DNA from 2 places in the Pseudarthrobacter sp. As-47 genome. Region 1 is predicted to be linked to the other one. Evidence: predicted binding sites of a transcription regulator. Region 1 holds the regulator's gene; the other holds the start of a gene.
What was found. The regulator HrcA, encoded in region 1, represses chaperone genes, less so after heat shock. The targets are predictions, from matches to a motif close to TTNGCACTCGNNNNNNNCGAGTGCNAA.
Positions count from the first base shown of each region.

Region 2: a site for HrcA is predicted at 17,613-17,639, ahead of groL (chaperonin GroEL). Genes of this name have one in related genera too.

Region 1 covers NZ_CM177088.1:2,295,354-2,304,720, forward strand. Annotated here, with positions in the region: gene AC4BCK_RS10620 (PhoH family protein) at 1-976, opposite strand, end outside; gene AC4BCK_RS10625 (GerMN domain-containing protein) at 1,345-2,292, shown strand; gene AC4BCK_RS10630 (16S rRNA (uracil(1498)-N(3))-methyltransferase) at 2,321-3,100, opposite strand; gene dnaJ (molecular chaperone DnaJ) at 3,103-4,230, opposite strand; gene hrcA (heat-inducible transcriptional repressor HrcA) at 4,312-5,325, opposite strand; gene AC4BCK_RS10645 (DUF3097 domain-containing protein) at 5,501-6,349, shown strand; gene AC4BCK_RS10650 (DUF4870 domain-containing protein) at 6,503-6,922, shown strand; gene hemW (radical SAM family heme chaperone HemW) at 6,964-8,193, opposite strand; gene lepA (translation elongation factor 4) at 8,230-9,367, opposite strand, start outside.
Region 2 covers NZ_CM177088.1:926,063-945,654, forward strand. Annotated here, with positions in the region: gene AC4BCK_RS04325 (MFS transporter) at 1-1,416, opposite strand, end outside; gene AC4BCK_RS04330 (TetR/AcrR family transcriptional regulator) at 1,483-2,022, shown strand; glycine riboswitch at 2,114-2,212, shown strand; gene gcvP (aminomethyl-transferring glycine dehydrogenase) at 2,391-5,327, shown strand; gene gcvT (glycine cleavage system aminomethyltransferase GcvT) at 5,339-6,496, shown strand; gene AC4BCK_RS04345 (L-serine ammonia-lyase) at 6,815-8,254, shown strand; gene AC4BCK_RS04350 (TspO/MBR family protein) at 8,267-8,812, opposite strand; gene AC4BCK_RS04355 (lipid II:glycine glycyltransferase FemX) at 8,922-10,055, shown strand; gene AC4BCK_RS04360 (peptidoglycan bridge formation glycyltransferase FemA/FemB family protein) at 10,121-11,467, shown strand; gene AC4BCK_RS04365 (threonine/serine exporter family protein) at 11,519-13,039, shown strand; gene AC4BCK_RS04370 (siderophore-interacting protein) at 13,064-13,903, opposite strand; gene AC4BCK_RS04375 (uracil-DNA glycosylase) at 13,918-14,688, opposite strand; gene AC4BCK_RS04380 (DUF3263 domain-containing protein) at 14,830-15,159, shown strand; gene AC4BCK_RS04385 (LytR C-terminal domain-containing protein) at 15,210-15,857, shown strand; gene AC4BCK_RS04390 (cold-shock protein) at 16,050-16,256, shown strand; gene AC4BCK_RS04395 (ABC transporter substrate-binding protein) at 16,253-17,527, shown strand; gene groL (chaperonin GroEL) at 17,815-19,449, shown strand; gene AC4BCK_RS04405 (ABC transporter substrate-binding protein) at 19,534-19,592, opposite strand, start outside.

The DNA.
Region 1 (9,367 bases):
CGACGTCTGCGGCGTCGAGGACCGAGAAGCTGACGCCCTCGATGCCCTGGAGGATCTCCTCCACGATGCGGAGTCCGGAGCGGGTGCCGAAGGGCAGGTCAACCTGGGTGACGTCCCCGGTGACCACCATCTTGGATCCGAAGCCAAGCCGGGTAAGGAACATCTTCATCTGCTCCGGCGTGGTGTTCTGGGCCTCGTCAAGAATGATGAAGGCGTCATTGAGCGTCCGGCCGCGCATGTAGGCGAGGGGCGCCACTTCAATGGTGCCTGCTGCCATCAGCCGGGGAATGGACTCGGGGTCCATCATGTCGTGCAGTGCATCGTAGAGCGGGCGCAGGTACGGATCGATCTTGTCGCTCAGGGTCCCGGGGAGGAAACCCAACCGCTCTCCCGCCTCAACGGCGGGGCGGGTCAGGATGATGCGGCTGACCTCTTTTTGCTGCAGTGCCTGGACAGCCTTTGCCATCGCGAGGTAGGTCTTGCCTGTACCTGCCGGACCTATGCCGAAAATCACCGTATTGGTGTCGATGGAGTCAACGTAGGTCTTCTGGTTCAGCGTCTTCGGGCGGATGGTTTTTCCGCGGCTGGACAGGATGTCGTGGGTCAGTACGTCAACGGGGTTTTGCAGGGACTGGGTACGGAGCAGTGCAACAAGCTGCTGCAGCACCGCCGGGCTGATCACCGTGCCGCGGGCCACGAGCCCCCGGACCTCGTGGAGGAGGCGCATGATGCGGGGAACGTCGCTGGCAGGCCCTGTAATCGAGAGCTCATTGCCCCGGACATGGAAGTTGACGGCCGGAAACTGTTCCTCGATATACCGCAGTGCCTCGTCATGGCTGCCCAGGGACTGGACCATCTGGTCGGAGTTGTCGAAAAGGACTACCTCGGTCCGGCTGCCGGGGAGGGAATGGGGAAATTCCCCCGCAGCGCCTTCTCCCGTGTTGAGCCGGCGCTTGCCATTCGCTGATTCAGTCATAGTGGTGGCCCGCAGGCCCGTGATCCCCTCAAAGTACCGGACAATTCCCGCTGCTGGCGGCCGGCGACAGGGCCCTTCGACGATGGACCGGTTGCGCCTCGACCAGCGATCCTTCCATCTTACGCCAGGACCCCATCAACCTCTGAAAAGGGGAACGGCAAGACCCTTCGGGAAGCCTGGACGGCGCCGCCCGTTCCGCCATTAGGTATCAACTTCATATCGGCCTCATATCGTTCCCGTTGCAGTTCCTCCCCGAGGCCCGTATCCGGCCTTTCAGCTCCGGGCCCTGTGCCATGCTGGAAATCCAGCCGCTGCTGGATTGCCGCTTGGGGAGCGGCCAGCCATTCATGGAAGGACAGGCAACAAACGTGCCGGAATCTGCTGCGCCCCGCAGGGCAGGACGACGTGGCGGCATTGTGCGCCCTGCCGTCCTGGCAGTGGTTCTCTTGGCGGCTCCGCTCCTGACGGGCTGCCTGGCCGAGCCGGACCCCTCCCCCACTACCCTTCTGGGCTCTGGCCCTGCCGCCACCGGCACCGCGCCTTCCACGAGCGCGCCGCTCGAAACCACGCAGTCGTCCAACAAGGCCCCGGTCTACTGGATTGGCCGGAGCAACAGCAGCATCTTCCTTTACCGGGAATTCAGGGATGTGCCTGAGCAGGAGAATCCGGTAACGAGGGCCCTGCGGGCCATGATGTCGGACAAGCCCCTTGACCCGGATTTCTTCACCCCCTGGCAGAATCCCGGCAAGCTGGCCACGTCCATCTCCGGCAAGGACGTCATCACGGTGGATGTGTCTGAGGACGCCTTCAACAGCAACCTCGACGCCGATATGGCCGGCCGCGCTGTCCAGCAACTTGTGTATACGGCCAGCGCTGCTGCGGCCAGTTCAGGGCTTATCGATTCCGGGCAGCAGATCCGCGTGCGGATCCTGGTGGACGGGCACACGGACTACGTTGCTTTCGGCCATATCCAGCTGGGTGACCTTATGACGAGGGCCGCCGGCATGGTGGCCCCAGTCTGGATCATTGATCCGCAGGAGAACTCAGAAGTGGCGGCCGGGAGCGTCAAGATCACCGGCCGCAGCACCCTGTCCGGAGGCAAGCTCCGCTGGCAGATCCTGCGGACGGAAGATGACGGAAGCAAGGTCCCGTTCCTGACTGGGGAGACGACGGCGGCCGCCGAGCCAGGGCAGGCAGGACTGTTTACGCTGGCCCTCACACTTCCGGCCGGGGACTACGAATTGAAGGTGGCACAGGCCGGTACCGGGGATCAGCCGGACCAGAATGAGGATTCGCGGGCTTTCAAGGTCCGGTAGCCTACCCGGCCGGGACACGCCTGGCTGGTCAGGGTGAGGGGGCGGTCCACCGGCCCAGGATGTCGCTGGCAAGCACGACGGCGGCCGGTCCGGCCGTTGACGAGCGCAGGACATGGTGCCCCAGCAGGGCGGTGACGGCGCCTTTCCCGCAGAGCCTGGTCACTTCCCTGGGGCTGATGCCGCCTTCCGGCCCGACGATCAGCAGCACTTCACGGGGTTCCGTTCCGTCCGCGACCAAAGAGGCTTCCAGAACCGCGCGCAGGGGGCGCACGGCGTCCTCATGCAGGATGACTGCCAGCCCCGCGGCCTCCACTAGGCCGGCCAGCGCGGCGGTGTCGACGGCGGGACGCACCTCGGGGACCCACGCGCGGCGCGCCTGCTTTGCTGCCGCCGCCACCACCGACTGCCACTTCGCGTGGGCTTTGGCCGCCCGGTCGCCCTTCCACCGCACAATGGACCGTTCGGACTGCCAGGGTATAACGGCGTCGATCCCGAGTTCAGTGCCCGTTTCGATGGCGAGTTCATCCCTGTCGCCCTTGGCCAGGGCCTGCACCAGCACCAGCCTCGTGGACGGCCGCTCCTCAACAGCCACTGAGGCGCACTCCACCTCCAGTCGTGCGGGCGTGGCCGCAAGCACCCGTCCGCTCATCCGCGTTCCGGCTCCGTCAACGATGTCGAGCGGCTCACCCGGGGTGAGCCGCTTGACCGTGACGGCGTGCCGCGCCTCGGTCCCCTCGAGGACGAAGACCTGCCCCGCCACCATGTGGTCCAGGGACCCGGGCGGGGTGAAAAAGACAGGGTTGCTCACCGCTACAGGTTACCGAGCCGGTCCCGGAGCTTGGCGAACATGCCGCCGCTGGCCGCAAGCTTGCCCTCTGTGATCTGTTCACCGCGCATCTTGGCCAGCTGCCGCAGGAGCTCTTCCTGTGCGGCATCAAGCTTGGCGGGCGTCTCAACCTGGAGATGCACTTTGAGGTCACCGCGGCCGTAACCGCGCAAGTGGGTGACGCCAAGTCCACGAAGAGTGATGATCTCACCGGACTGGGTCCCGGGCTTGACGTCGATTTCCTGTGGCCCGTCGAACGTTTCCAGGCTCACTTCGGTGCCCAGGGCGGCCGCCGTCATCGGAATGTGCAGGGTGGCGTGGAGATCGTCGTTGTCGCGTACGTAGGTGGCGTCGTTGTTCACGCGGATCTCAACGTAAAGGTCACCGGACGGTCCGCCGGCCGGGCCTGCCTCGCCCTGGCCGGAAAGCTGGATCCGCGTTCCGGTGGCAACGCCGGCGGGAACCTTGATGGTCAGCGAACGGCGGCTCCGGATGCGTCCCTGGCCGCTGCACTCGGTGCACGGGTCCTTGATGACGGTGCCGAAACCTTCGCAGGTTCCGCACGGGGCTGCCGTCATGACCTGTCCCAGGATGGAACGGACGGCGCGCTGGACCTGGCCGCTGCCGCCGCAAATGTCGCAGCGTTCAGGATGGCTGCCGGGCTGGCAACAGGAACCCTCACAGGTTGGGCACGTGACGGCGGTGTCCACATCGAGCTTCTTGTTCACACCGAAGACAGCGTCGCGGAGTTCGATCCGGACGCTGATGAGGGCGTCCTGCCCGCGCCGCACCCGGGAGGCCGGGCCGGTGGAACCGCCGGCACCAAAGAAGGTGTCGAAAATGTCCTGGAAAGCGAACCCCTGGCCGGCGTATCCGCCACCGCCGAAGCCGTTGTCCGTCCCGTTTTCGTTGCCCGTGGTGTCGTAGACCCGGCGTTTCTGGGGATCCGACAGGACTTCGTAGGCGTGGGTTACTGCCTTGAAGCGGTCCGACGCATCCTCACCCGGGTTGACGTCCGGGTGCAGGGTGCGTGCCAGCTTGCGGTAGGCCTTCTTGATCTCTTCTCCCGTGGCCTCCGGTGAGACTCCAAGGACGTCGTAGTGGCTGCTCAAAGTTCGTATCTCTTCCTTGTTGTACTGCCTGCAGTTGGACTGCTGGAAATGCTGTGGGTGTCCAGTGGTCCCGGCCGGGCCTCAGGGGCCCAGGATCCGGGAAAGGTAGCGGGCGACGGCCCTGACCGCGGCCATGGTGGTGGGATAGTCCATGCGTGTTGGTCCCAGAATGCCGATCTTTGCTGCGCTGTCCGGGCCGTAGCCGGTGGCCACCACCGATGCCTCGGCCAGTCCGTCGTAGGGATTCTCGCGGCCGATGCTGACAGCCACTCCGCGGTGGTCCTGCGCCATCTCGCTCAGCAGGCGGAGCATGACCACCTGCTCCTCCAGGGCTTCCAGCACCGGGCCGATGCTCAGTGGGAAGTCCACGTTGGACCGCGCCAAATTCGCTGTGCCGGCCATGACCATGCGTTCCTCGCGGCTGCTCTGCGCCAGGGCTTCCAGGCCGATAGCGAGGGCCTGCGCCGCCTGCCTTTGCCCCGGGGCAGCCGTGGCCACCACGGCAGGCAGGGACTGGGAGAGCTGGCTCAGCGGCGTTCCGGCAAGCGATCCGAGGAAGCGTGCCCGCAGGCCCGCCAAGGCGTCATCCCCCAGGTCCTGGCCGACGTCGATAACGCGCTGCTCCACCTTGCCGCTGTTGGCGATCAACACCACCAGCACCTTTCGCGGGGCGAGGAGGACAAATTCGATATGCCGGACCAGGGCCCTGCTCAAGTGAGGGTACTGGACCACGGCAACCTGGTTGGTCAGCTGGGACAGGAGCCGGACAGTGCGGTCCAGGACATCGTCCAGGTCGTCCGATCCTTCCAGCAGGGACTGGATGGCGCGGCGCTCCGCCGGGGAGAGCGGCTTGACGGCAGAGATCTGGTCCACGAAGAGCCGGTATCCCTTATCTGTCGGAATCCGCCCGGCGCTGGTGTGCGGGGCCGTGATCAGGCCCTCTTCCTCCAGTGCTGCCATGTCATTCCTGATGGTTGCGCTGGACACACCGAGATGATGGCGCTCCACCAGGGCTTTGGATCCCACGGGTTCGCGGGAATGGACGTAGTCCTCCACGATGGCACGGAGTACTTCAAGTTTGCGTGGCTCGCTCACACTCCACCTCCATCCAGGGTTGGGGCGGCAGCGCCGCCCGCGCTGTGCCGCCCATCGTTTAGCACTCGACATGCCCAAGTGCTAACAGTCTATTATGCCTCTGCCCGTTGCTAGCATTGGTACCGCTCCGGGCGAAATTCCGGACCTGTGATCGAGCGCTAGGCGGAGTGAATCAATGCATTACCAGAACTGGGGACCCCAGGACATGTCCGCTCCGTCCAGGGCTGCCCTGCCTGAAGTGCCTGTTGAGCGCGGAATGGTGCTGGAGGACGTCCAGTCCGGCTGGGTGGGCGCCGTGACCCGCGTGGAGAAGTCCGGCGGCATGCATGTGGTGGCACTCGAGGACAGGCGCGGCAAGTCCAGGTCTTTCCGCCTGGGGTTCGGCTTCCTCCTCGAAGGGCAGGCTATCAAGCTCCTCCCGCCGGCGCCCCGCCAAGCTCCCGCCGCTGCAGCCGGCCGGACAGCCTCGGGTTCGGTCCGGGTGGCCAGCCAGCGGGCGCAGGTCGCCAAGGCCAGCCGGATCTGGGTTGAGGGAAAGCACGACGCCGAACTGGTGGAAAAGGTCTGGGGAGACGACCTTCGGGTGGAAGGCATCGTCGTCGAACCCCTCCACGGCATCGACGACCTTGCCGGCGCGGTAGCCGAGTTCAGGCCCGGACCGGGCCGGCGCCTCGGAGTTTTGGTGGACCACCTGGTGCCGGACTCCAAGGAATCGCGCATCGCGGACGCCGTCATGGCCTCGCCGGGTGCTGCCGGGAACGTGCTGATCGTAGGCCACCCCTATGTGGACGTCTGGCAGGCGATCCGGCCGGCTGTCCTGGGCATCGAAAAATGGCCTGTGGTGCCGCGCGGGCAGGACTGGAAGACCGGTATCCTCGCCGCGTTCGGCTGGCCCCATGCCACCAAGGAGGACATCGGTCTCGGGTGGCAGAAGCTGCTGGGTGCGGTCCGCACCTACGCGGACCTGGAAGCCTCCCTGCTGGGGAGGGTAGAGGAAGTCATTGATTTCCTCACGGTTCCCTGACAGGTACCCCGTTGCCGCTGCGCCTGGAGCCCAAGGCAACTTCTGGGCGTCCAGCCAGTATTCTTGGTAGTGCGGAACCTGCGGTAGTTGCAGGCTGGCGCAACCTCTATGCACTCTTAGCCATCTCCATTGCACTTTCAGAAGGAACAGACTGTGGCAGAAAACGCACGCGATCACAGGGACACCCAGGGCGGCCAGGGCCGTTCGGAATACCATGGCGTTCCGGCGAATGCGCTGCCCCTGACAGCCAGCGAGGACCGGCAGTGGGCCACCATGGCCCATTTCGGCGGAATCCTGGGCTGCGTTCCGGCTCTGCTGATCTACCTGATTTTCCGGGACCGGGGCCCTTTCACGGCGCAGGAGTCCAAGGAAGCGCTCAACTTCAGCCTGCCGCCCACCATCGCTGCTGTGGTGGCGAACATCCTGGTGTTTGTTCCGGTGGTCGGCAACATTTTTGCCGTGATTGCCACCCTCATCTGGATCGCCTTGACCTGCTTCTCCGTGGCAGCCGGCATCCATGTCAACAAGGGCCAGCCGCACCGCTACCCGTACAACCTGCGCTGGATCAAGTAGTCCCCGCCGGCTCCCGGCACCGGTTCCCGGCCTACAAACTGCTAGTCCGGCAGGACCCGGCGCACCACCGCGTCCGCCAGCAGCCTGCCCTTCAGCGTGAGGACCAGCCATCCCGCGAAAGCGGCGGCAGGATCCACCAGTTCCTCCGCGATCAGCCCGGCGACCTCGCGCCGCCCTGTGGCGCCGAGCGAAGCGATCTCGAGGCCGGAGTGGAGGCGGACCTCAAGCATCACCCGCTCCATATTCCGGGTTTCCGAATCCAGGGTTTCCCTCCCCGCCGCCGGTGACATTCCTTGTGCAAGGCGTCCGGCGTAGGCAGTGGGGTGCTTGACGTTCCACCAGCGGACACCGCCCACGTGCGAGTGGGCTCCGGGCCCGATCCCCCACCAGTCGTCGCCGCGCCAGTAGGCGAGGTTGTGGCGGCAGGCCTGTCCGGGCGTGCGGGCCCAGTTGCTGACCTCGTACCAGGCAAGGCCTGCTTTGGTGATCAATTCATCGGCGAGCTCGTACTTGTCGGCGTGGTCGTCGTCGTCGATCCCCGGAACTTCACCACGGCGGATCTGTGCCGCGAGCTTGGTCCCGTCCTCGATAATCAGCGCGTAAGCGCTGATGTGGTCCGGCTGGTAGGACAGGGCGGTCTCGAGCGAGTACCGCCAATCGTCCAGCGACTCCCCCGGCGTGCCGTAGATGAGGTCCAGGCTGACGGCCAGCCCGGCGTCCCGGGCCCACTGCACTACCTGCGGCACGCGGCTGGGCGTGTGGGTCCGGTCAAGGACCTTGAGGACGTGCGGAACGGCTGACTGCATGCCGAACGAAATCCGGGTGAACCCGGCCTCCTTCAGGACGGCAAGGGATTCCGGGGTGACCGAGTCCGGGTTGGCCTCCGTAGTGACCTCGGCGCCGTCCTCGATGCCCCACTGGTCGATGGCGCGCCCCAGGATCAGGGCCAGGTCCTCCGCGGGGAGCAGGGTTGGCGTGCCGCCTCCGAAGAACACTGTGCTGAGCGGCCGCGCGGGGAGGCCGGATTCTGCAAGGATGCTGGCCGCCAGGGACACTTCCGAGGCCGCGGTGGCGGCATAGGCATCCTGCGAGGCGCCGCCACCGAGCTCCGTGGCGGTATAGGTGTTGAAGTCGCAGTAGCCGCAGCGGACGGCGCAGAACGGGATGTGAACATAGAGCCCGAATGCCCGGTCCGCCGCACCGTCGGCTGCCTGGCGGGGCAGCAGACCGTCCGACGGCGCCGGGTCGCCCAGGGGAAGAACGCTAGGCACTGCAGGGTCCTCCTGCACTGCCGGCCGCTGTAACCACTACTTCCTGGCCTTGTCCTTGGACTCGTCTGTGGTGAGCGCAGCGATGAAGGCTTCCTGGGGGACTTCGACGCGGCCCACCATCTTCATGCGCTTCTTGCCTTCCTTCTGCTTTTCCAGCAGTTTGCGCTTACGGGAGATGTCACCGCCGTAGCACTTGGCCAGGACGTCCTTGCGGATGGCGCGGATGCTTTCGCGGGCGATGATCCTGGAGCCGATGGCCGCCTGGATGGGCACCTCGAACTGCTGGCGGGGAATGAGCTCGCGCAGCTTGGTGGTCATCATGACGCCGTACGCGTAGGCCTTGTCGCGGTGGGTGATGGCGGAGAAGGCATCAACCTGCTCGCCCTGGAGCATGATGTCCACCTTGACAAGGTCGGCCACCTGGTCGCCGTCGGCCTTCCAGTCCAGGGAACCGTAGCCGCGGGTCTTGGACTTCAGGATGTCGAAGAAGTCGAACACGATCTCGGCCAGTGGAAGGCGGTACCGGATTTCCACCCGGTCCTCGGACAGGTAGTCCATGCCGCCCATCACACCGCGGCGGCTCTGGCAGAGCTCCATGATGGCTCCGACGAATTCGTTCGGGGCCAGGATGGTGGCGGCCACCATTGGCTCACGGACCTCGGAGATTTTGCCGGAGGGGTATTCGCTGGGGTTGGTCACGTGGACCACTTTCTTGTCCTCCAGCGTGACCTCGTATTCCACGTTGGGGGCGGTGGAGATCAGGTCCAGGTTGTACTCGCGCTCCAGCCGCTCGCGCGTGATTTCAAGGTGGAGCAGGCCCAGGAAGCCAACACGGAAGCCGAAGCCAAGGGCGGCGGACGTTTCGGGCTCGTAGACCAGGGCGGCGTCGTTGAGCATCAGCTTCTCCAGCGCATCGCGCAGCACCGGGTAGTCCGTGCCGTCCAGCGGGTACAGACCGGAGAAGACCATGGGCTTGGCATCCGCATAGCCGGGAAGCGAGTCCGCGGCAGGCTTGGCAAGGTTGGTCACGGTGTCGCCCACCTTGGACAGGCGGACATCCTTCACACCCGTGATGAGGTAGCCCACTTCTCCGACGCCCAGGCCCTTGGAGGGGGTTGGTTCCGGGGAGCTCACCCCGATCTCAAGGAGTTCGTGCGTGGCCCGGGTGGACATC
Region 2 (19,592 bases), 1.4 Mb from region 1:
CTCCATGGCGCCGGCGAGGGTCTCGCCGGCGTGCGCAGTTCCCGCGGTGGGGGCGGCTTCGGTGATGCCCGCCGGCAGCCGCAGGTTGTGCTGGTAGGAAGCCGTGAGGATGGAGCCCAATACCGCGGTTCCCAGCAGGGCGCCCACCTCGTAGCCCGTCTCGGAGACCGCTGCCGCTGCGCCTGACTTTTCCGGCGGCGCACTTCCCAGGATGAGGTCGTTGGAGATTGTTTCGGCAGTTCCCACGCCCAGCGCGAGGATCAGCAGTGCGGCCAGCAGCAGTGAGGGACCCCCCGAGTGGCTGCCAAAGGTGACCAGGCTGTACCCCGTAGCGCTCATCGCAAGCCCGGCCGCCACCACGAAGCCGGGCCGTACCTTCCGTACGGCCGGCACCGCGGCGAGCCCCGCAACAACGGTGGCCACCAGGGCCGGAATCATCGCCATTCCGGCGGCCGAGGGTGACATGCCCTCGATGAGCTGGAGGTGCTGGGCCAGGAAGAGGATGAACCCGTTGAAGGAGAACAAGGCCAGGACGTTGGCGGTGATCGCCATGCTAAAGACCCTGTTCCGGAACAAGGAAATGTCCAGGAGCGGGCTGTGCAGGCGCTGCTGGCGGCGGACAAACACAACACCCATGGCCACGCCGAACGCCATGGTCCCCAGCGCCGCGGCGCCTGGTCCTTCGGTGGCGAACTCCTTGATCCCGTAGACCGCCGGGGCCATGGTGAACAGGGAGAGCAGGATGCTGGGCGCGTCCACTTTCCCCGGAGCCGGGTCCCGGGATTCCGGAATGAAGGCGGGGCCCAGGACCAGGAGGGGGAGCATGATGGGCACTGCGACCAGAAGTACTGCTCCCCACCAGAACTGTTCCACCAGCCAGCCGCCAAAGATCGGCCCCAGCGCGGCGCCGCCCGAGAACCCTGCGGCCCAGACCGCGATGGCCAGCCTCCGCCGGTTGGGGTCCGTGAAGATGTTCCGGATCAGCGAGAGTGTGGAGGGCATCAGCATGGCGCCAAAGAAGCCCAGCGCGGCCCTGCCTGCGATAAGCCAGCCCGCGTTGGGGGCAAAGGCGGTGGCTGCTGATACCGCCGCGAAGCCGATGCTGCCGATGACCAGCAGCCGCCGGCGTCCGACCCTGTCGCCCAGGCTCCCCATGGCAACCAGCAGCCCCGCCAGCACCAGCGGGTAGGCGTCCACGACCCAGAGGAGCTCAACTCCCGACGTGTCCAGGGCGCTCGCGATGGCCGGCAGCGCAAAGGTCAGCGCCGTGTTGTCCACAGCAACCAGCAGGACGGGAAACATCAGCAACCCCAGCGCCAGCCAGTCCCGCCGGCTGCCCGGCGGGCGGCTGCCTGCGGGCAGGTTGGACGCGGTGGGGTGGAAGCTTTTGGGCTGGGAGGCGGCGGACTGTGTCATGAAATAACTGTACCGTCTGGACGGTAGAGTTAATAAATCGAATCCCCACCGTGCATGATGGGAACCATGGCCAGGAAACCCGTCGCGCGAGATGCAGTCCTCGATGCTTTTGAAGAGCTCCTTATCGACGTGGGAGAACGGGCGGCCACCCTCGATGCGGTCGCCAGGCGGGCCGGTGTCTCCAAGGGAGGCCTGCTCTACCACTTCCCCAACAAGGAAGCACTGATCACGGCCACCCTCGAGCGGCTGGACCAGCTGGCGGGGGAGGATCTCGCTGCGATGGCAGACGCAAAGGAGGGCGCCGCCGCGTACTTCATCCGGTCATCCCTCTGGTCCGACACCCCCATGGACCGCTCCTTCGTTGCTGCCACTCGCCTGGCGGAAGTGGCGCACGAGGAGGCACGGCGCCGCTTCGCCGCCATCCAGCAGCACTGGCTGGACCTCATCGGGAAGGACGTGGGCACGGCAATGGCCAAGGCGGTGCTGTACATGGGGGATGGGCTGTACTTCAATGCCATGTGGGAGAGCGGGCCCTCCGGCAACCCCGGGAACAGGCGGGAGGACGTGGAGGAGCTCCTGGCGGCAGTGGAGCGGCTGAGGGGCTGACCGGCATTTGCCCGCGGGCCCGCAGCGTAGGAGAATTGCTCCATGTGTGGGCCGTCACCGGCAACCACAAACACTACAAATCAATAGCCTTTGATCTGCGGCGGGAGAGTTCTGCCAGAAGGTACACGCAGGCGCCGTAGGAGCAATACCTCCCCAGGAATCTCACAGGCCCATGTACCGCCGCGGCGAGGCAACTCTGGAAAGCAGCAGGCTGTCGGCTTTGAGATCCGGTCCCGGAAATCCAGGCAGCTGTGCTCACCGACGGTGCAAGCGGGACCGGCCCAGGCCGGCCACGCGGAAACTCTCAGGTCCAATACAGAGCGGGGAGGGACACGAATCGATGTGGCGTACTCTGCGCCGCCCTATTTATGGAGTTCCTCGTGACTGTATCTCCGGCCTCCGCCGCCCCGGCCGCCACCACACCTGCTTCTGCCGAACCCGTTTCTGCCGCAGCCTTCGTTGACCGGCACATCGGCGCAAGGCGCCAGTCCGACGTCGACACCATGCTCAAGGCAGTGGGTTACGACACCGTGGACGCGCTGGTGGATACCGCCGTCCCCAAGGACATCCGGCAGGATTCCCCGCTGGAACTGGCAGGCGCGCTGAGCGAGGTGGAGGCCCTCGCGGAGCTCCGCAGGCTGGCCGCCAGGAACAAGACCGCCGTGCAGATGATCGGCCAGGGCTACTACGACACCGTGACGCCGCCGGTGATCCGCCGCAACATCCTCGAAGGACCGGCCTGGTACACCGCCTACACCCCGTACCAGCCCGAGATTTCCCAGGGCCGGCTCGAGGCGCTGCTCAACTTCCAGACCATGGTGCAGGACCTGGTGGGCCTGCCCATCGCCAACGCCTCCCTGCTGGACGAAGCCACCGCCGTGGCCGAGGCCGTGCTGATGATGCGCCGGGCGAATAAGTCCACCGGACAGAATGCCGCTGCCCGCGACGGTAAGACTGTGCTGGACGCCGACTGCCTGCCGCAGACCATTGCCATTGTGAAGGGCCGCGCCGAAGCGCTCGGCTTCGAGGTTGAAGTGGCGGACCTTTCCCAGGGACTGCCGGACGGTGCCATCAACGGGATTGTCCTGCAGCAGCCCGGTGCTTCCGGCCGGGTCTGGGACCACTCCGCGGTGATCGCCGGGGCCAAGGAGCGCGGTGCGCTGGTCACGGTTGCCGCCGACCTCCTGGCCCTCACCCTCATCACCCCTCCGGGCGAGCAGGGTGCGGACATCGCCGTGGGCTCCGCCCAGCGCTTCGGCGTCCCGCTGTTCTACGGCGGCCCGCACGCGGCCTACATGGCTGTGCAAAAGGGCCTTGAGCGCTCGATGCCCGGCCGCCTGGTGGGCGTTTCCAAGGACAACGCCGGCGTCCCGGCCTACCGCCTTGCCCTGCAGACCCGCGAGCAGCACATCCGCCGCGAGAAGGCCACGTCCAACATCTGCACCGCCCAGGCGCTGCTCGCCATCGTGGCCTCGATGTACGCCGTCTACCACGGCCCGGAGGGCCTGAAGGCGATTGCACTGTCCGCCCATACCCACGCCAGGAGCCTGGCTGCGTCCCTCAAGGCCGCAGGCCTCGATGTGCTGCATACCAGCTTCTTCGACACCGTCACCGTTTCGGTGCCGGGCAAGGCTGCCGGAATCGTCGCCGCTGCCGAGGCAATGGGCATCAACCTGCGCAGCATCGATGCCGACACCGTCGGCTTCTCAACCGATGAAACCACGACGCCGGACATTGCCGGCCGCGTCCTCGAAGCCTTTGGCGTGGACACCCCCGGCGTCCCGGCCACGGCGAAAGGCAACGCAGCCTTCGCGCTGGACACCGCCGTCGAACGCTCCACCGATTTCCTGCAGCACCCGGTGTTCAATACGCACCGTTCCGAGACCCAGCTGCTGCGCTACATCCGCCGCCTTTCCGACCGGGACCTGGCGCTGGACCGCACCATGATCCCGCTGGGGTCCTGCACCATGAAGCTGAACGCCACGGCCGAGATGGAAGCCATTTCCTGGCCGGAGTTCGCCTCGATCCACCCGTTTGCCCCGGACTCCCAGACTGCGGGCTGGCGTGAGCTGATTGCGGGCCTGGAGGCGGACCTTGCCGAGATCACGGGCTATGACCAGGTGTCCATCCAGCCGAACGCCGGGTCCCAGGGTGAGCTCGCGGGCCTGCTGGCGATCCGCGGCTACCACCACTCCCGCGGTGACCAGCAGCGCAACGTCTGCCTGATCCCGGCCTCGGCGCACGGCACCAACGCCGCGTCCGCGGTCCTGGCCGGGATGAAGGTTGTGGTGGTGGCCACCGCTGCGGACGGCACGATCGACCACGCCGACCTGGAAGCGAAGATCGAGGCCCACAAGGACGTCCTCTCGGCCATCATGATCACCTACCCGTCCACCCATGGGGTGTACGACTCCGATGTCCGTGAGGTCTGCGACGCGGTCCACGCCGCCGGGGGACAGGTGTACGTTGACGGTGCAAACCTGAACGCTCTTGTGGGCCTGGCGCAGCCGGGCAAGTTCGGCGGCGACGTCTCGCACCTGAACCTGCACAAGACCTTCTGCATCCCGCACGGCGGCGGCGGACCCGGCGTCGGACCGGTTGCTGCCAAGGCACACCTGGCACCCTTCATGCCCGGCAACGCCGCCACCTGGACCGAAGGCAACGACGTCCCCATCTCCGCCTCCAAGTTCGGATCCGCGGGCGTACTGCCCATTTCCTGGGCCTACGTGAAGCTGATGGGCGGCCAGGGCCTGACCGAGGCCACCAAGTCCGCACTGCTCGCTGCCAACTACGTGGCAGCACGGCTGAACGACTTCTTCCCGGTCCTGTACACCGGCGAAGCCGGCCTGGTGGCGCACGAGTGCATCCTGGACCTGCGCGAACTCACCGCCCGCACCGGCGTCACCGCGGAGGACGTGGCCAAGCGGCTCATCGACTACGGTTTCCACGCCCCCACGCTGGCTTTCCCCGTGGCCGGCACGCTCATGGTGGAGCCCACCGAGTCCGAGGACCTGGGGGAGATCGACCGCTTTATCGAAGCCATGATCGCCATCCGCGCCGAGATCGACCAGGTGGCGAACGGTGACTTCACTGTGGCGGACAGCCCGCTACGGAACGCACCGCACACCGCTGCTGCCGCCATCAGCAGCGACTGGGACCGGGCGTACCCGCGCGAGCAGGCCGTGTTCCCGGTGAAGTCACTCAAGCAGGACAAGTACTTCCCACCGGTTGGCCGCATTGACGGCGCCGCCGGAGACCGGAACCTGATTTGCTCCTGCCCGCCGCTCTCCGAATTCGAAAACTGAGGACGCCTGCCATGGCTGAGAAGCGCACCGCCCTCTATGACGAGCATGCCAAGCTCGGTGCCTCCTTCACCGACTTCGGCGGCTGGCAGATGCCCCTGAAGTACAGCTCCGAACTGGCCGAGCACCACGCCGTCCGTAACGCCGCCGGCCTGTTCGACCTGTCCCACATGGGCGAGGTCTGGGTCACCGGGCCGGAGGCCGCCGCGTTCCTGGACTACGCGCTGGTGGGTAAGATCTCGGCCATGGCCGTGGGCAAGGCCAAGTACTCGCTGATCTGCACTGAGGACGGCGGCATCATCGACGACCTCATCACCTACCGCCGCCCTGCGGCGGACACCGCAGGAGACGGGACCGACCGCTTCCTGGTGGTTCCCAACGCAGGCAACGCCAAGGTGGTGGCCGCGGCCCTGGCCGAACGGGCCGCCGGCTTCGATGTCACCGTGGACGACGCCTCCGCGTCCACCCCGCTGATCGCCGTCCAGGGTCCCAAGGCACAGGAGCTGCTGCTGCGCCTTGTACCGGCTGCCCGGCACGGCCTGGTCACGGAGCTGAAGTACTACGCCGCCGTGGAGGTTCCGTTCCTGGTGGGAGGCGCCGGGCAGGAGCTCCTGCTTGCACGTACCGGCTATACCGGTGAGGACGGCTTCGAGATCTTTGTGGCGAACAACGACGCCCCCGCCCTGTGGCAGGCACTCGCCGCCATCGCGGAGGACGGGGAGCTGACGCCGGCCGGGCTGGCTTCGCGCGACTCCCTCCGCCTTGAAGCGGGGATGCCGCTGTACGGGAACGAGCTCTCACTGCAGGGTGACCCCTTCGCCGCAGGCCTGGGACCCGTCGTCGCCCTCTCCAAGGAAGGCGACTTCGTGGGAAAGGCCGCCCTGGCCGCCAAGAAGGAGGCCGGGGCCGGCTCCTCCGCAGGCCGCAGGCTTGTGGGACTCAAAGGACTGGGCCGGCGCGCCGGCCGCGCACACTACCCCGTGCTCAAGGACGGCAAGCCCGTAGGCGAAGTCACCTCCGGGCAGCCCTCACCCACGCTCGGGTATCCGATCGCCATGGCGTACGTTGACGTTGAGTTCACCCAGGCCGGCACGGCATTGGACATCGACCTCCGGGGCAAGGCGGAGCCGTTCGTCGTCGTCGATCTCCCGTTCTACAAGCGCGCCACGTAGGTGCACCCGGCCTGACTTACGTCCGGGGACGCCGGACCGGACATTTTCCGCGTGCCCTGGGCCCACGCCGTCAGGGTTCCCTGGCCGAGCTTGCGAGGTTAGGGAGACGGTGGGGAGCACGCTTTCGAAAAGTCCGGCTCCGCCGGCCCCTCGCGGTCCTGTCACCTTAGGTGACGGCGTAGGCGGCTGGGCGGATTCCGGAGGCGGGCGTCTAAGGGAGCGTCACGTCCGCTTAGCGGGCGTCTTCGCGACCGAGCCCGCGGAGGAATTCGGCCGGTCGCACCCAACCCACCACGAACTCTTTAGTTAGGAACCACCATGGCTGTTGGCGTCTTTGATCTTTTTTCGATCGGGATCGGACCCTCGTCTTCTCATACTGTGGGGCCGATGCGGGCTGCTGCTGTGTTTGCGGAGGAGTTGAAGGCTTCGGGGGTGCTGGCGGGGGTGGCGTCGTTGCGGGTGGATTTGTATGGGTCGTTGGCGGCGACGGGTCATGGGCATGGGACGATGACGGCCATTTTGCTGGGGTTGGAGGGGTTCCATCCGGAGCTGATCTTGCCCGGTGAGGTGGAGGAGCGGCTGGCCGCGATCGCTGAGACCGGGACCCTCCAGCTCGCTGGTGCGGTGGCGTTGCCGTACGGGGTGAAGGACATGGTGCTGCGGCCCTTGACGGTCCTGCCCAGGCATACGAACGGGATGACGTTCACGGTCTCCGACGCGGCCGGCGAGGTACTGCATGCGGCGACGTTCTTTTCGGTGGGCGGCGGGTTCATTGTCCGTGAGGGTGAGGAGGACGCGGCGCTGCTGGAGCTGGAGGAGTCCAAGAAAGAGCTGCCGCTGCCGTTCCGGACCGCTGCGGAGCTGCTGGAGCATTGCCGGGAGACGGGCCTGGGCATCAGCGATGTGATGCGGGTGAACGAGGAGGACAGCCGCACCCCGGGGGAGATCCGGGCGGGGCTGCTGCATATCTGGTCGGTCATGGAAGGCTGCGTGGCCGCGTCCCTGAAGCGGGAGGGTGTGCTGCCGGGCGGGTTGAAGGTCCGGCGCCGTGCCCCGGACTGGTATGACCGGCTGCGGAAGGAAAGCGCCCGGCCCGGCGGCGCCGGTGACGAGAATGGGGCCGGGGACGAGTTCCATGATCCGAAGTATTGGCAGGAGTGGGTTAATTTGATTGCTCTTGCGGTGAATGAGGAGAACGCCTCCGGTGGGCGGGTGGTGACGGCGCCGACGAACGGGGCGGCGGGGATCATTCCGGCGGTGCTGTATTACGCGCTGCATTTCGCACCCGGGATGGAGAACGCGTCCCAGGAGGACCGCGACGACGTCGTGGTGCGTTTCCTGCTCGCCGCGGGCGCGGTGGGGGTGCTGTACAAGGAGCAGGCGTCGATTTCTGGTGCCGAGGTGGGGTGCCAGGGCGAGGTGGGGTCGGCGTCGTCGATGGCCGCTGCGGGCCTGGCTGAGGTGATGGGCGGGTCTCCGGCGCAGGTGGAGAACGCGGCGGAGATCGCGATGGAGCACAACCTGGGGTTGACGTGTGATCCGATCGGCGGGCTGGTCCAGGTCCCGTGTATCGAACGGAACGCGATCGCGGCGGCGAAAGCGATCAACGCCGCGAAGATGGCGCTCTGGGGCGACGGGTCCCACCGCGTCTCGCTGGATGAGGTGATCGTGACCATGCGCGAGACCGGCAAGGACATGAGCTCCAAATACAAGGAAACGGCCATGGGCGGCCTCGCCGTCAACGTCGTCGAATGCTGACAGCTTGAACCTTCAGTTGTGGACGGCAGCCCACCAGTTCAAGGTGGACGCAAAGACCAGCCACGCAATGTAGGGGAGCAGCAGCAGTCCCGCGGTCCGGCTGATGGGGCCGAAGTAGAGGACCGTCACCGTGACCGCGGCGATCAGGGCCACGATAATGGCCATGGCCAGCCACAGGGCGGCCGTGCCCATAGCGGGATAGAGGCCGAAGAACACCGGAGTCCAGGCGAGGTTCAGGCCCAACTGGACCGCGTAGGCCGTCAACGCCGGCCTGGTCTTGGGAGCCCTCTTCCGCCACACGAGCCACGCAGCCACCGCCATGGCTGTGTAGAGCAGGGTCCATACCGGGCCGAAGAGCCAGTTGGGCGGCGACCAGGGCGCCTTGTCAGCCGTGGCATACCACCCGTCCACATTGTCAACGGTGGAGAATCCGCCGAGCCCGGCCACCAGGAAGGATGCCACCAGGAATCCGGCCAGCACCGCTGCCTGGACCCGCGCGCTGTACGGCTGGCCGCTTCCATCCGGCGGGGATGACAACTCTTCACGGTTAGGCTGCATGCCTCCACCCTTGCCAACCGGTCCACCCGAGTCAAGGGCACGGGCCGCGGCAGGCACGGGCCGGCTGCTGAAAAGCCGTGGGGGCTTCAGGCTTTAGACTTGAGGCTGCATGTCCGCACGCAGACACGAGTACCGAAACCGCGCACGAAACCGATTGGACACGGCCCCCTTGCGAGAATTTACCGCACGTTTTGCCACAGCCGAAGAGATTGAAAACTGGGACAAGCACGTCACGGCCAACCCCAACGGCGGCAACATGCTGCAGTCCGCCGCTTACGCTTCGGTAAAGAACGGCAGTGGCTGGAAAGTCCGGTTCCTGGTCCTCGAAAACGGTGGATCGGCCAGCTACAACCTGGTGCTCGAAAAGAAATTCCCCGTGCTGGGCCGGCTGTGGTACCTCATCAAGGGACCTGACCTGGCGGCGGCGGCGGACCTCAAAGCGGCGCTGGAGGCCTGCGCGGCTTTCGTGCTCAGCCGGAAGCTCAACGTCTTCACCATCAAGATCGAGCCGGACATCCTTGACTCGGAGGAAGCCCAGGCACACCTGAAGGTGGCGGGCCTGGCCAAGGCGCCCAACATCCAGTCCAACGACTCCACTGCGCTGCTGGATATCTCCGGCCCCGAAGAAGTGGTGTTCAAGGCCATCTCCTCCCGGGCGCGTAACGCCATCCGACGGGCCGAGCGGGAAGGCTGCGAAGTGGTCCGCAAGGAACACGGTCCGGAAACCTACCGGGCCCTCTATGACCTGATGGCGGACACCGTCAATGCCAAGGGCTCCATGCCCCTGCGCAGCTACGCGTATTACGCTGCGTTCTGGGACGAATTCTGCAACCGCGGCCAGGGCAACTTCTTCTTCACCTATGAAGACGGGAAACCCAGTGTGGGAGCCTTCGTCATCAACTACGGTGCCAAAGCCACCTACAAGGACGGCGGCTCCACCCAGAACCGCAAACAGTACGGCGATTCGCACCTCGTCCAGTGGGCTGCCATCCGGCGCATGCAGGAGCTCGGCTGCACTGAATACGATTTCTGCGGCACCCCGCCGGCCTCACAGATCAAGGACAAGAGCCACAATCTCTACGGGATGGGCATGTTCAAGACCAGCTTCACCAAGACTGTCACCGATTTTGTCGGCTGCCACGACTACGTTCTCTCGCCCCTGAAGCACCGGCTCTGGGTCAAGGGAGCAGAGAAGGTGTTCCGCCGGATCGAAACTGCCCGCACCGGCCAGCAGTTCTACTGACCCGGAAGACCGGCCGCAGCTGACTGCCCAGCCACCCGCCGCCGGGCCCCGCCCACATCCTGCCTATGCCAGCCCCCATCCGTGAAGAAGGTAATCCCTTGACTGCAATATCCGCCGCCGACCTGGAGTTCGCCATGCTCAGCGACGCCGAATTCGAGCAGTTCGCGCTGAAGCACCCACAGAACAGCTTCCTCCAGTCCCTCGACTTCGCCCGGTTCCAGCGTGCCCGGGGACAGCAGGTTGAACTTTTCGGAGTGCGCCGCGACGGCGAACTGGTGGCGGCCGGCAAACTGAACTACACCACCACGCGCCTCGGCTACACGGTGTGCGAGTGCGCCAAGGGCCCCCTGATGGACTACACGGACCCTGGACTGGTGCGCGCCGTCGTCGAACTCCTCCGCAAACGCGCAGCGGAGCGGAAAGCCGCCGAGCTCCGGATCTCCCCGAACCTCAGGTACATAGCCCGCGATGCCGACGGCGCGGAACACCCCGAAGTGGAGGACAACAGGCCGCTGGTGGCACAGCTCGGCGGGCTGGGGTTCCAGCACCAGGGGCTGGACATGAACTTCGTGAACGTGAACTGGATGTTCATCAAGAGCCTGGAAGGCATCCAGGACGCGGAGGAACTGATCATGGGAACCAGCTACCGCACCCGGAAGGCCATCCGCAAAGCGGAAAAGAACGGTGTTTTCCTGGAGCAGGCAACACTGGAGACCCTTGATGAGTTCTACGGCGCCCTAAGCCGGGCCGGCGACGAAAAGGGCTTTGTCTACCGCGAACGCGCCTACTATGAACAGCTGCTCCGCACCACGTCGGCCGAGTTCACCAAGCTCATGATGGCCAAGATTGACATTCCCGCCTACCGGAAATCCATTACGGAGCGGCTGGCCGCGGAATCGGAAACCGCGGCAGAGCTCCGCCGCGAGGTGGAGGAGACCGGCAGCAAGAAAAAGGCCAACCGGCTCAAAGTGGTCCAGGGCCTGGTGGACAGCTACGAGCGAAGCCTGAAGGACATCGAACGTTTTCCGGATTCGGTTGGCGTTGCCACGGTGGCCGCCATCCACTTCGTCTGCTACGGCGACGAAGTGGTCTGCGTCATCGGCGGCACCGTGCAGGACTACATCTACTTCAACGGAGCCACCTCGCTGTACTGGGGGATGATGCTCCACGCCCTTGAGAAGGGTTACCCGCGGTACAACTTCTACGGTACGTTCGGCATCTCCGGCCAGGACGAGGAAGGCCACGGCGGCTACGAGTTCAAGAAGGGCTTCGGCGGCGAAGTGTTCCAGCTCGTGGGCGACTTTGTGATGCCTGTCCGCCCTGCCGTGTTCCGCGCCAACAGGCTTGCCCGCGCCGCAGCGGGGGCCGCCCGCCTCCTGCTGGGCAAGCTGCCCCTGCGGCGCTCCGCCTGACGCGCTCCGCAGCACACACGCTGCACACCACCACAACGGGAGGAGGGACCCATGACCGACCGGCCTGACTATCCCGGCGGCGGATCACCAAAGGCAACGCCATCACCGAAGGCACCGCCGCGCACGGACGGCCTGCCCAAAACCGAGCCTCTGACCCCCTCCCAGCTGCGGCAGAATGCTGCGGCGAAAAGGATGCTGCGGCGCCTGGTCCAGGGCGAGAACCCGCCCACTGCTCCCATGAGCATCGTGGACAGGCTCACCGGCAGCCCCTATGCGAACCCCATGATCCAGGTGGGCGGCGTGGACACGTCCGCCCGGAAGACCCTGGACTTCGCGCTGCACCTGGCCGAAACCATGTTCCGCTACGGTGCTGGTGCCCTGGAGGTTGAAACCAGCATCATTGCCGTCACGGCGGCGCTGGGCCTGAAGAACATCGAAGTGGACATCACCAACCAGTCGGTGGGCATCAACTACGCGCCCAAGGACCAAACCCCCATTGCGCTGCTGCGGGTGGTCCGGTCCTGGACCAACAACTACGCAGGCCTGGCCAAGGTCCACCAGCTGGTGACGGACATCGTTGCGGGGGGAGTGGGGCGTGACGAGGCGATCCGCAGGCTGGATGAGGCCATCACCAGTCCCAAGCCGTTCCCCCGCTGGATGGTGACGGCGGCGTTCGGGGTCTTTGCCGCAGCGTTCGTTGCTGTGCTGGGCGGCGGGCCGGTGTCCTCCGCCATTGCGTTCGCCGTCAACATCGGCGTGAGCCTGCTGGCCCGCCAGCTGGGCCGCTGGCGCGTGCCGGACTTCTTCACCACCGCCAGCTGCTCCTTCGCGGTGACCCTGCTGGCTCTGCTGTTGTGGCAGTTTGGGCTGACCACCTCTCCGGCGATCGTGGTGGTGGGCGGAATCCTCCTGCTCCTGCCCACAGGCCGGCTGGTCTCCTCCGTGCAGGACGCCATCAACGGCTTCCCCGTGACCGCGGCGGGGCGGTTCCTTTCCACCCTGCTGACCTTTGGTGCGCTGGTAGCGGGCATCGCCGTCGCTTTTGTGGTGGGCCAGCTGACCAGCATGCAGGCAATCGACGTGACGCAGACCTTCCCGCCCGCCTACGACCTGTGGGTGCTGGTGATCCTGGTTGCCGTGGCGGTGATGGCCATCGGGGTGACCGAGCAGACAACCTGGCAGCTCCTGCTGCCCACCGCGGCGGTGGGCGTCGCGGGGTACCTGGTCCTGCTGGGCGGCGGCCTGCTGGGCATTGGCGACCGGTTCTCGCCGGCCCTGGCTGCCGTGGTGATCGGCCTGCTCGCACGGGTGGTCGCTCTGCGCATGGGCGCACCCCAGCTGGTGGTGGCGGTGCCGGCGGCACTCATCCTGCTGCCCGGCCTCACCATTTTCCGCTCCATGTACGTCCTGACCATCGAGGAAGCCGAGATCCTGCTCGGCGCCGGCGGGATGCTCAACGCCGGTGCCATCGTCCTGGGAACTGCCGGGGGGATCGTGCTGGGCGATACCCTCGCGAGGCCGCTGACCCGCAGCCTGGCCAGCAACGAGCGGCGGCGGGCCCGCCGCCGCTGACCGGGCCGGCCTGGATCTGTCCTCCTAGATCTGACCTACGGGCAACTTCTTCTCGGCCTGGAAGACGTCCTCGACGCGGCCCCTGGCCCAGTAGCCGGACAGGGACACCTGCTTGCGGTCCAGTCCGCGCTGGACGAACAGGACATCCCGGAGTGCCTTCATGTACCCCCGCTCGCCGTGGGCAAAAACGTCCACCCTCCCCGCGGGCCAGTCAGCCTCCGCAACGGCCTGCACCAGGAGGTTGCTTTGGCCGGCGGGGACACCGCGGCGGAAGAGCCAGTGCAGTTCCAGCCCGGCCGGTGCGGCAATCGGCTGGATGTCGGCGTCGGAATCGACCTCGAGGAACGCGACGCCGGCCGCTTCCGCCGGCAGGGATTCAATGCAGGCGGCGATGGCGGGCAGGGCCGCCTCATCTCCGGCGAACAGGTACCAGTCGGCTTTGGGGTCCGGGTTGTACGCACCCCCCGGGCCGGTGAAAGTCAGGGTGTCGCCTGGCTCGGCCCTGGCCGCCCAGGGGCCAGCCAGCCCCTCGTCGCCGTGGACCACAAAGTCGATGGCAAGTTCGCGGGCCGCGGTATCCACCCAGCGGAGGGTGTATGTGCGCGTGAAAGGCCATTGTTCCCGGGGCATGGTTTCCCGGATGCTCCACAGATCCAGGGGTGAGGGATACGGGACCCCCGGCTGCGGAAAGACGATCTTGACGTACCGGTCAACAAAGCCGTTATTGACGAAATCGGCGAAACCGTCCCCGCCCGCGACAATCCGGACCATCTGCGGCGCCAGCTGTTCCCGGCGGACCACCGTGAGGTTGACCTGGGGGCGGCTTTTCTTGCTGGCGCTGGTGGAGGCGGGAACAATGCTCATAAGGCAAGCCTAAGCTAGGGCACCGCCGGAAGCTCCCAGGTTACGTCCGCGGCCCCCTGCTCCCGCAGGAGCTTGTTGACGCGGCTGAACGGGCGGGAGCCAAAGAAACCCCGTGACGCGGACAAGGGGCTGGGGTGCGCGCTGGACACTGCCGGGACCCCGGGCAGCAGCGTGCGCACGCTCTCGGCGTCCTTCCCCCACAGAACCGCGACCAGCGGCAGGGGTGACCCGTCCGGTGCCCGCCGCGCGCCCAGCGCCTCGACGGCCGCCGTCGTAATGTCTTCCCAGCCCTTCCTCCGGTGGGATCCCGCAGATCCCGCCCGTACCGTCATCACCCGGTTCAGGAGCAGTACCCCCTGCCCGGCCCATGCGGAGAGGTCACCATGCACCCTCGGCGGGATTCCCAGGTCGGCCTCCAGCTCCCGGTAGATGTTCGCGAGGCTCCTGGGAATGGGCCGGACGTGCGGGTCAACGGCGAAGGACAGCCCGACGGCGTGCCCCGGCGTGGGGTAGGGGTCCTGTCCCACAATCAGCACCTTCACGTCCGCAAGGGGCTGGCGGAAGGCCCGCAGGACGTTCGACGGCGCCGGCAGGACCCGGTGACCGTCCGCCACTTCGCCTGCCGCGAAGCGAAGAACGGCGCGAAGTTGGGCGTCCACGCCGGAGAGTGCGGCGGCCCAGTCCGGGGCCATCAGCTCTGCCAGCGGCAGCTGCGCCAGCCCGGCGAAGCCGGTGCTGCCTGCAGGTTCCTGCTCCAGCTCAAACAAGGCGTCCAATTCAAACATCAGTCCATTCTTGCAGGCGGCGGGAGGCGCCGGCCGGACCGTACGGTGTGTGCGGCGGGGCTATGCGCAAATGACAATGGTGTTGTTCGTCCGTAGCATGGGGGTCAGACATTTTACGTAACCAGCTAAGGAGAGTGCGCCGTGGCGGAGCCAGCTCGGGAGCACCTGCCGGCGCAGGAACAACGGAACGCCCTGCTGGCGGATTTCACCCTGCGGGAGTCGCCGCTGAGCGAGCGGGACCAGCAGATGCTCGCCCTGGAGCGGCAGTGGTGGAAGTATGCGGGCGCCAAGGAGCAGGCCATCAGGGAACTGTTCGATCTGTCCGCCACGCACTATTACCAACTCCTCAACGCCCTGATCGACACCGAGGATGCGCTGGCGCATGACCCCATGCTGGTCAAGAGATTGCGTAGACTACGTACTTCGCGTCACCGTGCACGCACTGCACGCCGACTGGGGTCCGACGCATAAGACGCTCACGCTGAGTCCTCAGCAGCTACACACAAGGATGTCTCTCTCCCATGACCAAATACGCCCGCGATGAATTCGACAAGGTCCCGGAGACCGCGTCGCGACAAGGTGTACACCGCACAGCCTCCGCTCCGGCGCGGGTCCGTCTCTGGCCCATCCTGACTGCGGGGATTGCTGCGCTGGCCATCGGCGTGGTTTCTTTCCTGATCCTGCCCAGGCTCGGATTCGACGGTCCGGCAACCCAGGCGTCGTCGAGCCTGGAAGCAGCACCGCTGGCCGGAACCGGATCGACTCCGTCCGCCGCGCCGGACCCGTCAGACGTCCCCTCCACCGAGCCTGAGCCGTCGCCTTCCTCCGAACCTGCCGGCGCGGCAGGAAACGGGACATCGTCCAGCCCCCAGAGCACTGCGCAGGCCGCAACAGTGGATAAGGCCCAGGCCGTGGCGGTCTACAACGCTGCCGGAACTGCCGGGCTGGCCAGCCGCGTGGGCGGAACCCTGCAGACGGACGGGTGGACACTGGGCCAGGTAGGCAACTGGGCAGGGGCACCCCAGCAGGGCTCCATCATCTTCTACGCGGGAGCGGCGCAGGAGGCCAACGCGCAGGCCCTCGCGGAACTTGTGGGCGTCCCCACCGTGGTGGAGAGCACCGAATTCCAGGTTCCCCTGGTGGTGGTGCTCGGCCCCGGATACCGGTAGGCCGGGGTTCCCAACAGGGCGCCTCACGCCACATCCGCACGGGTGAAGGCCGGGGTCACGCCTGAATAACGTTTGCGGCCGGCCATGCTGTGCCCCGGCGCTGCCGGCGAGCATTGGCTAGAGTGAATTCCGGGCTTCGAGCCACGGCGGCACCGGCGCAGCATCCCGGACCTAACGGAAAGAGTGGTCATCATGGCACGAGGAACCGTCAAATGGTTCAACGCGGAAAAAGGCTACGGCTTCATCACCGTTGACGGCTCCGGGGACGACGTTTTTGTCCACTGGTCCGCCATCCAGGGCGAGGGCTACCGCGCACTGGACGAGGGCCAGCGCGTGGAACTCGAAGTTGGCGAAGGCGAGAAAGGCCCGCAGGCCGAAAGCGTCCGGCCGGCCGAGTGAAGCACCCGTTTTCCTCCGCTGCACCCATCCGTCCGTTGTTCGCCGCAGCCCTCTGCGGCACTCTCGCCCTTACCGGCTGTTCCGGGGTGACCGGAAACGCGCGCACGGAACCGGCGGAGGCCTCAGGTGACGGCACGCTGCGGGTCGGCCTCATCCTGGACAACACCGGTGCCAACAGCTTCCTGAACGGTCCCCAACTTGCTGCCGCCAAGCTTGCCGTCAAGGAAATCAACGCTGCCGGCGGGCACAAGGGCCGGCCGGTGGAACTTCTCCCCGTTGAAACAGGCCAGGACACAGCGTCCCAGGCGCAGTCCCTGGTCCAGGCCACAGCGGATGTGGTCATTGGCCCCACCGACTCCAGCCACGCCTCCGCAGCCGTCGACATCCTCTCCAGGGCGCGGACGCCACTGATTTCGCCTGCCAACACCGCGGCCGGGCTCAGCAGCATAGCCAGCGGCGGATACTACTTCCGGACGGCCGCCGCCGATGTCGCGCAGGGACCCGTGCTTGCCAAGCTCGCCAAGGACGCCGGCGCCGCAACCATCTCCGTGGTGTACCAGGAAGGCTCCTACGGCAGCGATGTCTCCGCGGCCGTCTCCGCGTCCGCTGAACAGGCGGGCCTGGACGTGTTGTCAGCGGTGGGCTTCACACCGGGTGACGCGGGATCTGCGGCTGCCTCAATCCGCGAGGCGCAACCCGACGCCGTGATCCTGGTGGCCCGTGACGGCGCGCAGGGCGCCCTCGCTGAGCTCAACAACGCCGCCCTCGCAGGCTCAAGGCTTATCCTGAGCGACGGCGCCTTCAGCCGGTATGGCTCCCGGCTGGGAACCAGGGCCCTGGACGGTGCACGTGCGGTTGTCCCGGGGCAGCTTCCCTCGGCAGGGTTCCAGGAACGGCTGCTGGGCATCGATCCGGCCCTGAAGGACGTGTCCTTCGCAGCGGAGACGTACGACGCCGTGACCCTTGCCGCGCTCGCAGCGGCCAAGGCCGAGGACGACTCCGGGCGTTCAATCGCCGCGAGCCTGGTCTCGGTATCCGGCGGGACCGCTGGCGGAACAGGCCCGGCTGGAACGGCACCATGCGCCAGCTATAAAGAATGCCTGGCAGGCAAGGCGTCCGGTGCGGACATCAATTACGACGGCGAATCGGGCCCACTTGCCTTCGATGCCAACGGTGACATCACCTCGGCCGCCTACACGGTGTTCACATACGGCGCCGACAACAATCCCGCGGCCACCGGCGTTGAAACGGCAGGCCGCACCGCCGGCTGATCGCCCTCGGCGAAGACGCGCCCGCCAGGACGCTTTCCGCTTGTTATTCGCTTGCACTCTCACGTGGGGAGTGCTAATTATTGAGTTAGCACTCTGACGTACCGACTGCTAAGCAAAGCGTGGCTTCGGCCGGCGGCGCCGGCAGCGGTCGAGGAGCGAAGAAACACCTAACTGGAGTGAGACCCACACCCGAAGGCATACAGAGGCCGCCGGAAACGGGTCGTCCGTCGCGGGCACTGCAGCGAAGGTTCATTCTTAACGACTGTCCCGAAAGGACTACTGCCGTTATGGCCAAGATCATTGCATTTGATGAAGAGGCACGCCGCGGCCTTGAGCGGGGCCTGAACATCCTCGCCGACGCCGTTAAGGTCACCCTCGGCCCGCGTGGACGCAACGTCGTCCTCGAGAAGAAGTGGGGCGCCCCCACGATCACCAACGATGGTGTTTCCATCGCCAAGGAGATCGAGCTGGACGATCCTTACGAGAAGATCGGCGCCGAGCTGGTCAAGGAAGTTGCCAAGAAGACGGACGACGTCGCTGGCGACGGCACCACCACCGCCACCGTCCTGGCACAGGCACTGGTGAAGGAAGGCCTGCGCAACGTTGCTGCCGGCGCCGACCCGCTGTCCCTCAAGCGCGGCATCGAGAAGGCCGTTGAGGCCGTCACCGCCGAACTGCTGAACTCCGCCAAGGAGATCGAAACCAAGGAAGAGATCGCCGCCACGGCGTCCATCTCCGCCGGTGACGAGGAAATCGGTGCACTCATCGCCGAAGCCCTGGACAAGGTGGGCAAGGAAGGCGTCATCACGGTCGAGGAGTCCAACACCTTCGGCCTGGAGCTTGAGCTCACCGAAGGCATGCGCTTCGACAAGGGCTACATCTCGGCCTACTTCGTTACCGACGCTGAGCGCCAGGAAACGGTCCTCGAGGATCCGTACATCCTGATCGTCAACTCCAAGATCTCCAACGTCAAGGAACTGGTTGCTGTCCTGGAAAAGGTCATGCAGTCCAACAAGCCGCTGCTGATCATCGCTGAGGACATCGAGGGCGAGGCCCTGGCCACCCTGATTGTCAACAAGATCCGCGGCACCTTCAAGTCCGTCGCCGTCAAGGCTCCGGGCTTCGGCGACCGCCGCAAGGCACAGCTTGCCGACATCGCCGTCCTCACCGGCGGCCAGGTCATCTCCGAGGAAGTCGGCCTGAAGCTGGAAAATGCCGGCCTGGAACTCCTGGGCCAGGCACGCAAGGTTGTTGTCACCAAGGACGAGACCACCATCGTCGAGGGTGCCGGCGACGCCGACCAGATCGCCGGCCGCGTTTCCCAGATCCGCGCCGAGATCGAAAACTCCGACTCGGACTACGACCGCGAGAAGCTGCAGGAGCGCCTGGCCAAGCTGGCCGGCGGCGTTGCAGTCATCAAGGCCGGTGCCGCAACGGAAGTTGAGCTCAAGGAGCGCAAGCACCGCATCGAAGACGCCGTGCGCAACGCCAAGGCTGCCGTTGAGGAAGGCATCGTCGCCGGTGGCGGCGTGGCCCTCATCCAGGCCGGCGCCAAGGCATTCGCCAACCTGCAGCTGTCCGGCGACGAAGCAACCGGCGCCAACATCGTCCGCGTGGCCATCGACGCTCCGCTCAAGCAGATCGCCTTCAACGCCGGCCTGGAGCCGGGCGTTGTGGTGGACAAGGTCCGCGGCCTGCCCGCCGGCCACGGCCTGAACGCAGCCACCGGCGAGTATGTCGACCTGCTGGCCGCCGGCGTCAACGACCCCGTCAAGGTCACCCGCTCTGCCCTGCAGAACGCGGCTTCCATCGCTGGCCTCTTCCTCACCACCGAGGCAGTTGTTGCCGACAAGCCGGAGAAGAACGCTGCTCCTGCCGGTGGCGACGACATGGGTGGCATGGGCGGTATGGGCGGCTTCTAGCCACTCCTGCCGGGACCAGTCCCGCTAGACACGAATGTGGCCCCCTCTTCGGAGGGGGCCACATTCGTGTCTTACCGCAGGGTGTTACTTGGCGCTGGCCAGCATTCCCTCAACTTCCTTCTTGAATGCGTCAGCGGCCGCCT